Verrucomicrobium spinosum DSM 4136 = JCM 18804: one gene and its partner. The protein of the gene in region 2 interacts with the protein of the main gene of each other region in a pairwise test. Links are inferred from orthologs where the notes say so. Each region holds a gene or a part of one and is shown on either strand. Other genes may lie near its edges.

Region 1 (5,000 bases), 1.6 Mb from region 2 along the record:
TTACGTGCTTTCCAAGGACGAAGGTGGCCGTCACACGCCCTTCTTCACCAACTACCGTCCTCAGTTCTACTTCCGTACGACCGATGTGACCGGCATGGTCAAACTCCCCGATGGCGTAGAGATGGTGATGCCTGGTGACAACGTGTCCGTCGAAATCGAGCTGATCACCCCGATCGCCATGGAAAAGACGATGCGCTTCGCTATCCGCGAAGGTGGTCGTACCGTGGGTGCCGGTCGTGTGGCTGACATTCTCGACTGATTTTGTTGATTGCCGTTTGGGTGGCAGCCGCCGCGAGGCTTGCAAAAGTCTCACGGCGGCATTGTCGCCAAAAGGCATCACAACACTTGCAGTTTCAAAATTGTGCTGTAATACAAAGACTGTTCGTCAAGATAAACACGCCAGTAGCTCAATTGGTAGAGTAGTGGTCTCCAAAACCATTGGTTGTGGGTTCAAGTCCTACCTGGCGTGCCATCTTACCTGACAGTCTTTTTTGCCTGACGAACAACATGAGCCGAGTGTCACGCTATCTTTCCGAAGTCTGGGGCGAAATGAAAAAGGCCACATGGCCATGGGACCCCAAGGAAAAGGGCTTCGCCCGTTACAAGGAGCTGACCGATGCCACGACGGTGGTCTTTGTTGCCATGTTGATCTTTGCTGGCTTCACGGGCGCTTTTGACTTCGTGATGCGCATGTTCTTCAAGGCGGCGACGATCCTCTGATCTGCCAGTCCTGTCCGTTTAGTCTCGTCCGGCTTCCCTTTTACTTTTCCATCATGCCAGCGATCCCCGCACCTCACGACCAGTGGTATGTCCTTCACGTCCGCGCCGGGCTCGAGCAGCGCGTGCGTGAAAATATGGAGCGCCGCATCCAGTCTGAGGAGATGGGGGAATTCGTCTTCGAAGTGGTGGTTCCCACTGAGCGCGTCTCTGAAGTCAAAAAAGGCAAGCGCAGCGAATCCACCCGCAAGGTATTCCCGGGCTACATCCTCGCCAATATGTGGCTGCTGGATGAGAACAACAAGCCCGTGGTGCAGACCTGGCACTTCGTCAAAGAAACCGACGGTTTCTTGAACTTTGCCGGCACCAAGGATCACCCGATTCCCCTTCGTCCGAAAGAGGTCGAAGTCCTGCTCGCCCAGGTGCGTGAGCGTGAGGAAGGCGTGAAGCCGAAGTTTATGTTCTCCGTGGGAGACACGGTCCGCGTGGCGGACGGTCCCTTCGAGAGCCAGACTGGCATCATCGAAGAAATCGATCCGGAGAAGGGCCTGCTGCGCGTCTCCGTGAACATCTTCGGCCGCTCCACTCCGGTGGATCTGGAATACTGGCAGGTTGAGAAGGCCTGATTTTTCTGATTCAGGCAAGCTCCTCCCCCCCCTTTCAACTCAAACCGTAGTAACAAGAACAAGCGATGGCCAAAGAAGTCGTTAAAATGATCAAGCTCCAGATTAAAGCTGGAGCTGCCAACCCCGCGCCGCCCATCGGTCCTGCCCTGGGTCAAGCCGGTGTGAACATCATGGCGTTCTGCAAGGAGTTCAACGCCGCCACCCAGAAGATGGCTGGCGACATCCTGCCGACCGTCATTTCCGTTTACAAGGACAAGAGCTTCACCTTCATCACCAAGCAGCCCCCGGCATCCATCCTTCTCAAGAAGGCTGCCAATCTGGCTTCTGGTTCCAGTGAGCCCAACAAAAAGAAGGTTGCCAAGCTCACCCAGGCTCAACTCAAAGAAGTTGCCAAGCTGAAGCTGGCTGACCTCAACACCCAGGACCTCGACGCCGCTGCCCGCATCATGGCTGGTACCGCCCGTCAGATGGGGATCGAAGTTGTCGGTTAAATCTCCAAAACTCAAACCATGGCAGGAGAGCCTGCTTAAGACTCAGGCTCGCTCGGACTGCACAAGACCATGAAACAAAGAAGCAAGCGTTACAAAAAAGCGGCGGAACTCGTTCCGGCTAACAAATTCTTCTCACTGGAAGAAGCGGCAGAGCTCGTGAAAAAGCTCCCCTCCACCAAATTCTCCGAGACGGTTTCCCTTTCCTTCCGTCTGGGTGTGGATCCTCGCAAGAGCGATCAGATGGTCCGTGGTACCTGCCCCCTTCCGAACGGTTCTGGCAAGAGCGTGAAAGTCGCAGTGTTCGCCGTGGGCGACTCCGCTGACGCCGCCAAGGCCGCCGGTGCAGAATTTGTCGGCTTTGAGGATCTCATCGCCCAGGTCAAGGCTGGTTTTACGGGTTTCGATGTGGCCATCGCTACTCCCGCCGCCATGACCGAAGTCCGCAAGCTTGGTAAACAACTTGGTCCTCGTGGTTTGATGCCCAACCCCAAGACGGGCACCGTGACCGATGACACCGCCGGTGCGGTGAAGGCCGTCAAGGCTGGTCGTGCTGACTTCAAGCTCGACAAGAATGGCAACATCTCCGCTGGCGTGGGTAAAGTCAGCTTCGAGCCCAAAGCCATCGTGGAAAACGCCCAGGCTCTGATTGACGCCGTGGTTCGTGCCCGTCCCGCCTCTGCCAAGGGCAAGTTCATCCAGAGCATCACCTTCAGCGCGACCATGTCTCCTGCGCTCAAGCTTGATCTGGGCAAGTACGTGAAATCTGCCGCCTAAATCTGAAGGAGAACAACGACGATGAAAGCTGAAAAGACGATCCTCATTGAGCACCTTCTGGAAAAGGTCAACGCCTCCCCGTTCATGTTCGTGGTGGACTACACCGGGCTGAAAGTGGACAAGTTCGAAGAGCTTCGCAAGCGCCTCCGCGCTGCAGGCGCTGAGATGCACGTGTATAAGAACACGCTGGTGAAGAAGGCCGCTGAACGCGCTGGGTATCCCGTGGAAATCGGTGATGTCCTGACGGGCCAGTCCGCTGTGGTCACCGGTGAGAAAGACGTGTGCGCTGCCGCCAAGGTCATGAAGACCTTCGCGACCGAGTTCCAGAAGCCCCAGGTGAAAGCCGGCGTTTTGGACGGCAAGTACCTTGATGCTTCCGGCATCCAGGTCCTGGCGGACCTTCCTTCCCGCGAAGTGCTTCTTGCAACCTTGCTTGGCGTTCTGCAAGCCCCGGCTTCCAAGCTGGTCCGCCTGCTCAACGAGCCCGCCGCCTCCCTGGCTCGCGTGCTCAAGGCCAAGGGCGAACAAGAACAAGCCGCTTAATTTTCCGTGGGTTGCCCCGGCAACCCTTTTTACAATTTGACTCGATGGTGGAGGCGACTCCACCTGAATACCTAAAATCCAATGGTTCCTTGCCGGTCTGGCGGCTGTCAGGCTCAAAACCTCTGAAGCTTCAGAGGACGGCGATACCGAAATACTACTATGGCAGACCTGAATAAAATCGTTGACGAACTCAGCGGCCTTACCGTCCTGGAAGTTGCTGAACTTGTGAAAACCCTTGAGGACAAGTGGGGCGTGAGCGCCGCCGCTCCTGTCGCCGTGGCCGCCGCTGGCGGTGCTGCTCCTGCAGCCGCAGCCGCAGTTGAGAAGACCGAGTTCGACGTCATCCTTACCGAAGGTGGCACGAACAAGATCGGCGTCATCAAAGAAGTCCGTGCCGTTGTGGCCGGCCTTGGCCTCGCCGAAGCGAAAGCCCTTGTGGAAAAGGCTCCCCAGCCTCTCAAGCAGGGTGTCAGCAAGGAAGAAGCCGAAGAGATCAAGAAGAAGATCGAGGCCGCCGGTGCCAAGGTCGAGATCAAGTAAGTTTGTTTCTTTTGCAGGTTTCGCCGCTCCAGTGGGGGCGGCGGAACTTTTTCAAAAAACCAGCGTTTCCTCAATGCCCGTTCTCTTCCCGTACAACAACTTCCAATCCGCCCGCAAGGTCGCCGGATGTGAGTTGGGGAACGAGCCCGAGCGTGATGAGACTGTTTTTCGCCACGGGCGCTTGCGCGCCCGGGGGTTTTTTTGTCCTCCGACATAGGCCGCAAAAACAGCCGTTTTTGTCCGCCGCCCTGACTCTTTTTTCCCCGGCTTAACAGGCCGGTTTGCCCGCAACTCATTGCCAACACCCAGCCACCCCGCCGTATGTCCCAGCGCATTAACTTTGGCAAACTCAAGGAACCCGTTGAACCGCCGAATCTCATTGAGATTCAGCTGAAGTCTTACGAGGAATTCCTGCAAAAAGACATCGCGCCGAGCAAGCGCAAGGACCTGGGGTTACAGGCGGTGTTCCGCGAAGTCTTCCCGATCTCGAGCTACGACGAGAAGATGACCCTCGATTTCACGCAGTATGAAATCGGCGAGCCCAAATTGAATCCACTACAGGCCATCCGCGAGGCGGAGACCTTTAGCGCCCCGCTGTACGTCACCTATGAACTGCGTGACGAAGCGGGTGCCAAACAGGAGCGCGTTTACATGGGCGAACTGCCCATGATGACGACCCGCGGCACATTCGTCATTAACGGTGCTGAGCGAGTGGTAGTGAGCCAGCTGCACCGTTCCCCGGGCATCTGCTTTGAAACCCAGCAGCATCTTAACGGGCGCTGGTTGTATGGCTTCCGCATCATCCCTGACCGTGGCACCTGGCTGGAGGTGCAGTTCGACACGAACGACCTCCTCTACGTTTATCTCGACCGTCGTCGTCGTCGTCGTAAGTTCCTTGCCACCACGCTTCTGCGTGTGATCGGTTATCCAGGTGACGAGGACATCCTCAAACTTTTCTACCCGATTGAGGACCTCAAGCTGAAGGAAACCATGAACGAGGAAGACCTCGCTCAGAAGGTGATCTTCCGCGACATCCTGGATGGTGAACTCATCGTGGCCCGTGCCTATGAGCCGCTCACCCTCGGCATTGTGCGCCAGCTCATCCAGCTGGGTCACAAGAGCATCCGCTGCGTCACCGCCACGCAGGATGACCTGATCATCGCCTCCCTGCGCAAGGACCCCGCTCACGACGAGGACGAGGCTCTCAAGGAAATCTACCGCCGTCTTCGCCCTGGAGACCCGCCGACCATCCCGAACGCACGCGCGCTCGTGAAGCGTCTCTTCTTTGATCCCAAGCGTTATGACCTGA
Region 2 (8,325 bases):
GATACACGCTTGGCATTTGTGGCGGCGTCAGCGTAGAAAATCCGACGGAGCGGGATATTCGAGAGGCTGTGTTTGCGCTCGATTCCCGGGAAGGGGATGCTTTCCTGATTCTTGATCAGTTGGAGGACGGTACTTTCTTGCAGGCCAGTGGGGATCGTGACGTTGGGTTTGAACTGGCGCACCAAGATTCCAGTGCCCAGCAATTCCGGGCAAAACGTGATTTCAGCGCTGGCGAGATTGTCCGGAAGTTCACCTCCTTTTCCCAGGGGAATCCGGACTGGAAAAACGGAATGGAGTGGGAGTTTTTAGGGAAGGCTGAGATGGCCTAGGCCGCGGTGCCTGCGGCGGAGGCCCGGGGCGGATGGTACTGGTTCATGTGGGCGGCGGTGGCCTGAAAACTTGAATTTAGTTCCGGGGCCGGGAGCCTTGCGCGGACCTGTTTTCTGTCCTATCTCAAAGGGACATGTCTGCTTCTTTCGTCCATCTACATCTGCACACGGAATACTCGATGCTCGATGGGGCGGTGAGGATTCCTGACCTGATGAAGAAGGCCAAATCGCTGGGGATGCCGGCGGTGGCCATGACGGATCACGGCAACCTCTTTGGAGCCATTGAGTTCTACCAGGAGGCCAATAAGGCGGGGATCAAGCCGATCATTGGGTGTGAGATCTACCTCGCTCCCGGATCGATGTGGGAGAAGAAGGATGTGACAGGGCGGAAGCGCAGTTCGCACCTCACCCTCCTGGCGGCCAACAATGAGGGCTATGCCAACCTCGTGAAGCTGGTGACGCTGGCCCACCTGGACGGCATGTACCACAAGCCGAGGGTGGACAAGGAGGCGCTGAAAAAGCACTCCGAGGGCCTGATCTGTCTGAGCGGCTGCATCAGCGGTGAGATCAACGAGTTCATCCTCACCGACCGCGAGGATGAGGCCCGCAAGACGGTGCAGGAATTCATCGACATCTTCGGGAAGGACAACTTTTACCTCGAACTACACAATCACGGCATGGCCCAGCAGCAGCGCTGCATGCTGAAGCTGCGGGAGTTTTCCAGAGAGTTCGGCTTGAAGATGGTCGCAGCCAACGACGTCCACTTCCTGAACAAGGAGGACCATGAGGCTCATGATGTCATGATCTGCATAGGAACCGCGGCCAACGTGCACGATGAAAAGCGGCTGCACTACTCCCCGGAGGTTTACTTCAAGACGGCCGAGCAGATGCGAGAGCTGTTTGAGGACTTTGAGGAGGCCTGCGATACCACGCTGGAGATTGCGGAGAAGTGCAACATCAAGCTGAAGCTGGATGCCTCCAGCATTGAGAAGTATCCCCAATTCCCGCCGCCGGAGGGGCAGACCCGGGAAGGTTACTTCCGGCAGTTGTGCGAGGATGGCATGATCTTCCGCTATGGGAAGGAGCGTGCCATGAATGATGCCATGCTGAGGGAGCGTCTGGACTACGAGCTGGGCATCATCAACAAGATGAACTTCACGTCCTACTTCCTGATCGTGTGGGACTTCATCAAGTGGGCGCGTGACCACGGCATCCCTGTGGGGCCAGGCCGTGGATCGGCGGCCGGTTCTCTGGTGGCCTACTCGCTCGGGATCACCGACCTGTGCCCCATCCGCTTCGGGTTGATCTTTGAGCGTTTCCTGAACCCGGAACGTGTGTCGCCTCCTGACGTTGACATCGACTTTTGCCAGACCCGGCGCCCGGAGGTGATCGAGTATGTGCGGCAGCACTACGGCGAGCGTTCTGTGAGTCACATCATCACCTTCGGCACCATGGGTGCTAAGAGCGTGGTGCGTGACGTGGGGCGTGTGCTGGGCTGGAGCTATGGGGATGCCGACCGGCTCTCCAAGATGATCCCAACGGAGTTGAACATCGATCTGGAGTCTGCCGTTGAGAAAAACCCCGAGCTCAAGGCGGCGCTGGAGAACGAGAGCAGCACCCAGCAGCTCTGGCAGTATGCCACCTTCCTGGAGGGCATGACCCGCAACGCCGGCATTCACGCGGCGGGCATCGTTATCGGTGACCAGCCTCTGGACAACTTCATTCCGCTGACGCGGGGCAGTGAAGGGGAAGTGGTGGCCCAGTTTGCCATGGGCCCGCTCACGGACGTCGGCATGTTGAAGATGGACTTCCTGGGGCTGAAGACGCTCACGGTCATCAAGGATGCCGTGGACTTTGTCCGGTTGAGATTTCCTGACTTCAACCTGGATGCGGTGCCGCTGGATGACAAGACGACCTATGAGATGCTGAGGAAGGGCGAGACGATCGCAGTGTTCCAGATGGAATCTGGTGGCATGGCTCTCACCTGCCGGCAGCTGGAGCCGGACAAGATCGAGGAAATCATCGCTCTGCTGGCCCTCTATCGTCCAGGCCCGATGGACCTTATCCCGGACTTCATCAAGCGTAAAAAGGGCGAGCAGCGCGTGGAGTATCTCCACCCGCTGCTGGAGGACGTTTCCAAGGAAACCTACGGCATTCTGATCTACCAGGAACAGGTGCAGAAGGCGGCCAACCTGCTGGCGGGCTACTCACTCGGGGCGGCTGACTTGCTCCGCCGAGCCATGGGGAAGAAGAAGCCGGAAGAAATGGAGAAGCAGCGCACGATCTTCGTGAAGGGCTGCGGTGAGACCAACCAGATCCCCGCGAAGAAGGCGAACGATATCTTCGACTTGCTGGAGAAGTTCGCCGGCTACGGCTTCAACAAGTCGCACTCGGCCGCCTACGGCATTGTGACGTACCGGACGGCCTACCTGAAGGCGAACTATCCGGTAGAGTTCATGGCGGCTGTGCTCTCCTATGAAGTCAACAGCACTGACAAGCTGGCGGGCTTCGTCTCCGAGTGTCAGCGCATGGGCATCACCATCCTGCCACCAGATGTGAACAAGAGCTCGCTCAAGTTTGCGCCGGAGTGCATCGAGGGCAGTGACGTGCCCAATGCCATCCGCTACGGCCTTGCTGCAGTGAAGAACGTGGGGGAGGCCGCCATGGCCGCCGCCATTGCCGAGCGCACGAAGAACGGACCCTTCACCAGCCTGGAGGACTTTTGTGCGCGGGTGGACTCGCGGATGATCAACAAGCGCCTCATGGAGCCGCTCATCAAGGTGGGCGGGTTCGACTGGACCGGGCAGGATCGTGCTGGCATGTGCTTCGTGCTGGATGAAGTGCTCTCTAATGCCTCAAGCCGGCAGAAGGAGAGGAAGGCGGGCATGGTCAGCCTGTTTGACGATGACACGATGGGGGCGACGAAGAACACTCTTGCCAAGTCTGCTGGCCCGCCGCCATGGAAGAAGGAGGAGCTGATGGCCTTCGAGAAGGAGTTGCTTGGCTTCTTCGTCTCCGGTCATCCGCTGGACAACTACCGCCACATTTACGAGAGCAAGTACATCACCCGCATCGCGGATGTGCAGGAGGTGAAGGAGGAGCGGGTCAGTCTCCGCGTTGCCGGCCTGATCCAGCGTCTGGAGGTGAAGTACACCAAGAAGGACAACCGCGCCTTCGCCACCTTCGCCCTGGAAGATTTCTCGGGGACGGTTGAAGTTATTTCCTGGAGCGAAGGTTACGAGAAGTTCAAGGATCTGCTGGTGGAAGGCGGGGTCATCGGCATGAAGGGGCGCTGCGAGAAGGATTCCCGCTCGGAGACCATCCGCATGACGGTGCAGGAGGTAAAGCCGCTGAAGCCGGTCAAACCAGAGAAGCCCAATGGCAAACCCAAGCCCCTGGCCCTGTACATGGATGTGCTCAAGCACGGTCCCAAGGACCTCGATGCCATTCACAAGATCCTGACGGATCACCCTGGGGAAACCCCGGTCCAGCTTCGCATCATGACCGCCTCCGGTGAGGAGGCCGTGCTCCGCGTGGGCCGCTCCTTGAATGTGGAGGTGAATGCTCAGCTGCAGCAGGCGTTGCAGCCGTGGGTGAGGTAAGGGGAGGGGAGGGGGGGCGCGGCGGGCGAGAGGCGGGCATCGCTACCGATAGTGCGGAATGGTGCAAAACCGCCCCGCCTGCCGGAGGTGCCCTCCCCGCTCTTGGCCAATGGCGGGGCTATGGGTGGCCTGGGAGCCCGCTATGCTTCGCCACACTGCGGGCTGTCCATCATCCGCTGCTAGGGCCCCGACTTGTAGGCAGGCTTCGACTCAAAGGAGCTCACGTTCAGGGTGCCGCTGCCCCCATTGACATTGATGCTGCCGTGGCTGGCACCTACCCCGTTAACCCGGAAGAGACGCTTGGCCTCATCTGCGTACACGTTGGCATTGCCGGAGGTGATATCGACATTCACGCCTTCGGACACGCGGACGGTGCGGCCCGCGATGTGAACTTCATTGCCGTTGAGGGTTGTATTGCTGACGAAGTCGATGCCCCCATTGGCGCCCTCTGCGTACAGCTTAAGTGCATTGGTTCCTGAGAGGGAGCTGTTGCCGATGGTGATCCACCCATTGGGGCTCATGGTCCTTGCTCTTAGGATATTGGACGCGGTGACGTTGGAATTGAAGATTCTGATCTGGCCATTCACCTCGTCAGCAGCAAGTGCCTCAATGTCAATGATGGGACCTTTTATTTCGGCTCTGCATGATGCGGGCAGTCCTTCGTTTTCATCGCCGATGTTAATGTTCCCGCCTTGGGAAAGGAGTTTGACGACAGCGTCTTCATTGGCGCAGATGAGCTTGAGGGTGCTGGTGTCGGCCACATTGATCGACCCCTTGGCCCGCAAATCGATGCCTTGGGTGGCCTTGACTCGTGCGCCGTTGGAAATGTTGATGTCACGTCCGGCCGCAGCGTCGATGAAGTTTCCGCTGAGCCGATAGGTGATGTTGATGTCCTGGCCAGCGCTCACCAGCACGTCTCCCTCGGTACTCACGCGCCCGTAGAGGTTGACGTCGGAAGCGAGGCCCCTGGCGACGAAGGCCATGTCCTGATTCCCCCCTTTGACGTCGAAACCTTCATTGACTGTGATGCTGCCATCTTGGGAGTAAAAGCCCACTTTCTCGACGTCATAGTTGTAGCTCAGGTCAAAGGCGTTGTCGTCTTCGGACCAGTAAGGGGGCTCCGTTCCTGGTGCGTACTGGGCAGCAAAGAGGATATCCTTCTGGGCGGAAAAGATGACATTGCGGATGGGATCCTCCAACGCGGGGCCATCGACAAAGGTGTAGATGGGGAAGTCAAACTCCGGCGTGCCGTTTACCACCAAGTTCTCGAACTTGAACACCGCCCAGAGTTCGCTTTCCTTGGTGGGCGCTTCGTCAGTTGTGTTGGTGAGGAACTTTTTGAAGTTGAGGTTCTCCACCGGTTCTAGTTTGCCGAAGGTGAAGAGCGGGAACAGGGTGAAGTCCCGGTTGGAGGTGCGGTCCGACTTGGCATTGTAAACCTGCCCGGCAAAGCGGATTTCCTCGCCTTGGCTGTTATGCACTGTCACGTGGGGATTGGTCTCCACCAAGGAGTTGTCCCCCAGGTAGCTGGCTCCGACGATGAGGGGCACCTCACCCGTGTAATCAGGAGGAATGATGCCGCCGTTGTTCCCATTGTTGCCTGTGGGGCCACCATTGCCCTGAGGTGAGTTTCCGCCGGGGGCGGCGTCCTTGATTGCAATGGTATTGATGACATTCAACGCCGTGTTGTTGGACAACTCCACCAAGGTGCCCCGGCCAGGCAGCACGAAGTTAGTGGCGACGAGGTCCCCCTTCTTGAGCTCCTTTTGCTGGAACTCGAGGGCTTTCACCACCTCCATGAAGTTCGGCATCGACTCATCATCGCCATTGATGAGCTTCGAGGTCTTGAGCAGGAGGGAGAGATCCACATCCACTGGGGTCGGCAGCTGATTGCTGTCGGTTTTCATGATGATCATCTGACCAGCAGTGATGTGGGTGAATTTGCCGGGCTCCTTGTTGAAGTACAGATCCACCACCCCTTCGATGACGATAAGCTTTACGAAGCCCCCGGGGAGGTATTCGAACAATACGGTAGTGCCGGTGACGGCAGCGGTCACGGCAGCAGTGCGGACTTTGGCACCACCCATCTGCTTCGGCACCTGGAGCAGCATGACCCCTTGGTCGAGATCCAGCGTCCGCTTGTCCCCGCGGATGGTGAACCGGGAATTGGCACCCAGACGGGTTAGGGAGTTGTCTGGAAATTTGAGTTCCGCACGGGAGGCTGCACCTGTGGCTACGGAGGTGACGGAGGAGATTTCATCTCCGACAACAGCTTCACGCGGGGCCGCGTTCTCCTTGAGTACCTTGACCTCATTGTGCAGCCGGGTGACTTCCGCCTTGGTGTAGCTGGCGGCGGATAGACCTGCGGGAAACAGGAGTGCGCTGCCCAGTAGTGCCAGGGGCAGGGTGCGGGTGATGGTATTCATGGCGGTGTGAGGGGCGGGAGGAAGGCTGGGTTGCCGGTCAGAACTTGACCTTGAGGGAAACTGACGGGCCTGCAAGCTGGGCCTCGTATTCAAAGACGTCCAGATTGCTGCGGTTGAGCCCAAAATTGTAGCTGGCCGTGAGCTCTACGAAGTCACAGGGTTGCCAGGTGAGACCGGCACCCCAGTTGTGATACCAGTCCTCGCGCCCCTGGAGGTTGTAGTAGTCAAAGTAGGACAGCCGGTACGACAGGGAGAATGCCAGCTCCCGGGTGATCTTCAGGTTGTAGCCGACTGAGGTGCTGTACTCGTGACGGGCAAGGATGTCAGGCTCCGTATCCAGTGCCAGTGCAGCAGTGGCGTTGACGTAGAGGCTGTTGAGCCGGTTGATCAAAAAGGTCTTTTGCAGGCCGACGCGCAGCGTGTGGGCCTGGTAAATGGGGTCATCATCGATGCCCTGGGTGATGCGCTGATAGCCATAGTGGACATGAAAGATGGAATTCATCACCTCAGGAAGCAGGACGAGGAACCCCGCTGACACCTGGCCATCCTCATAGTCGAGGGCATCCAGTTCATCATAGCGGTAGATGCGCTGTCCCAAGTACACATCACCGTAGTAGCGGCCACGCAGGCGCTGCTGCCAGGCCAGGTTCACCCCACCCGTGAGAAACCAGTCCTCGATCTCGCCTTGACTGACGTTGGCCGCGTTGTCCGTCCAGTATGCAGCGGTGTCAAACCAGGCACGGAACGGCTGGACTTTTTCGTTCCGCTTGAGGATGAGTTGCTGGCCCAGGTCGTCATCGCCCGGGGTGGCGGGGGCGTAGTCGTTCTCTTCCTCCAGGCCAGTGGAGGCCGCGCTTTCTGCCGCGCTCAGTTCTCGTTGGTTCGAGGGGGAGGTGGGGACGACGGCCGAGGCTCTGGCAGGATCGATGATCGTTTGGGCTTGCAAACTTGCGGTGCCGATGTGGCCGAGTGCAATGGCGGAGATCCAAAGTGCCCTGGGAGAGGGGGAGTGGGTCATGTTTGAGGAGGTGATGAAAAGAAATTCTGGCTAAATGAAAATTGGGACTCGCGCAAAGTGTGCCAGTATGACAAGACTAGGAAAATCTTTTGGCGTTGTCCAGCATGGAATGGAACGCTTTCTGCGAGTTTCCACCCCAGTTGCTCCACCTCCGCCTGTGCCTGAAGAACGTCCCCAGAGCAGTCATACTTTCACCTCGGTAACCTCGAGCCAGTGGTTGGTCTTGTCGCTCATGCTCGGTGTGGCGGGAGTTCTGGCGGCGGCCTACAGTATTTCCTGGAGTCGAGTTGCGTTGGATGCACGCGACCGGTTCGTTCTGGATCACTATCAGATCAAGGGGCGAAAAACTCTCGTTCGTGAGGACATTGTCATACTGGGGATCGATGACGCCAGCATCAAGCTGGACTCTTTATGGCCAGAAGACCTCGAAGTGTCGCAAACTTTGCAACACATGAAACAGCGGTACCCCTATCCGAGGCGGGTTTGGGCAAACCTGGCAGATCGTCTTTTTGGGGCGGGCGCGAAGATGGTATTCCTGGACCTCGCCTTCATCGGAAAGGACTCCAATCCGGAGGATGATCAACTTTTGCGTGAGGCCGTGGAGAAATACTCCGGCAGGCTCGTCTTGGGGGCCAAATATGACTTGATCAAGGGCCTGACAACCCAGTTGCGGCTGAGTGCTCCGGTGGACGAGGTTATCGGTCCTGACGGGATGGCAAAGCATCAGGTCGGTTGCTTGAACTTCTTCACCTTCGGCGATGACGTCGTGCGCACGCTCTATCCCACCATCACGTCAGATGTGGCCGAGCGTCTCCTCTTGGGGGAAGCGGGCTTGCCGGATCCGACGGAGCGGCCACTTCCGCACGTCACAAGGGTATTGGCAGAAGGCGTGCGGCCGGGCAGTACTGACGGGGTTCCCAATCCGGTGGCCTTCCGGTTCACCGGCGAAG

Evidence for each region. Proteins that work in one complex are often made in the same cells at the same time.
Region 1: the proteins of dnaE (region 2) and rplL interact in binary tests that used the Escherichia coli proteins (3 or more experiments, as listed by UniProt). The link is inferred for Verrucomicrobium spinosum DSM 4136 = JCM 18804 from one-to-one orthologs.

Annotation. Positions count from the first base shown.
Region 1 is NZ_ABIZ01000001.1:6,662,354-6,667,353, reverse strand. What follows is about bases 2,162-5,000. They hold rplL (50S ribosomal protein L7/L12), read left to right. Parts: upstream 2,162-3,310; coding sequence 3,311-3,691; downstream 3,692-5,000. Other genes in these bases: rpoB (DNA-directed RNA polymerase subunit beta), read left to right, coding at 4,013-5,000; rplJ (50S ribosomal protein L10), read left to right, coding at 2,630-3,151; rplA (50S ribosomal protein L1), read left to right, coding at 2,162-2,608. Also shown: tuf (elongation factor Tu), read left to right, coding at 1-259; VSP_RS40585 (preprotein translocase subunit SecE), read left to right, coding at 508-720; transcription termination/antitermination protein NusG, read left to right, coding at 774-1,343; rplK (50S ribosomal protein L11), read left to right, coding at 1,409-1,834; more of rplA, read left to right, coding at 1,904-2,161. UniProt on the Escherichia coli protein: The binding site for several of the GTPase factors involved in protein synthesis (IF-2, EF-Tu, EF-G and RF3). Is thus essential for accurate translation.
Region 2 is NZ_ABIZ01000001.1:5,023,955-5,032,279, reverse strand. Bases 130-4,131 are described here. They hold dnaE (DNA polymerase III subunit alpha), read left to right. Parts: upstream 130-463; coding sequence 464-3,931; downstream 3,932-4,131. Other genes in these bases: VSP_RS20310 (FecR family protein), read right to left, coding at 4,111-4,131; VSP_RS20320 (hypothetical protein), read left to right, coding at 130-329. Also shown: more of VSP_RS20320, read left to right, coding at 1-129; more of VSP_RS20310, read right to left, coding at 4,132-6,357; VSP_RS20305 (hypothetical protein), read right to left, coding at 6,395-7,375; VSP_RS20300 (adenylate/guanylate cyclase domain-containing protein), read left to right, coding at 7,533-8,325. UniProt on the Escherichia coli protein: DNA polymerase III is a complex, multichain enzyme responsible for most of the replicative synthesis in bacteria. This DNA polymerase also exhibits 3' to 5' exonuclease activity. The alpha chain is the DNA polymerase catalytic subunit.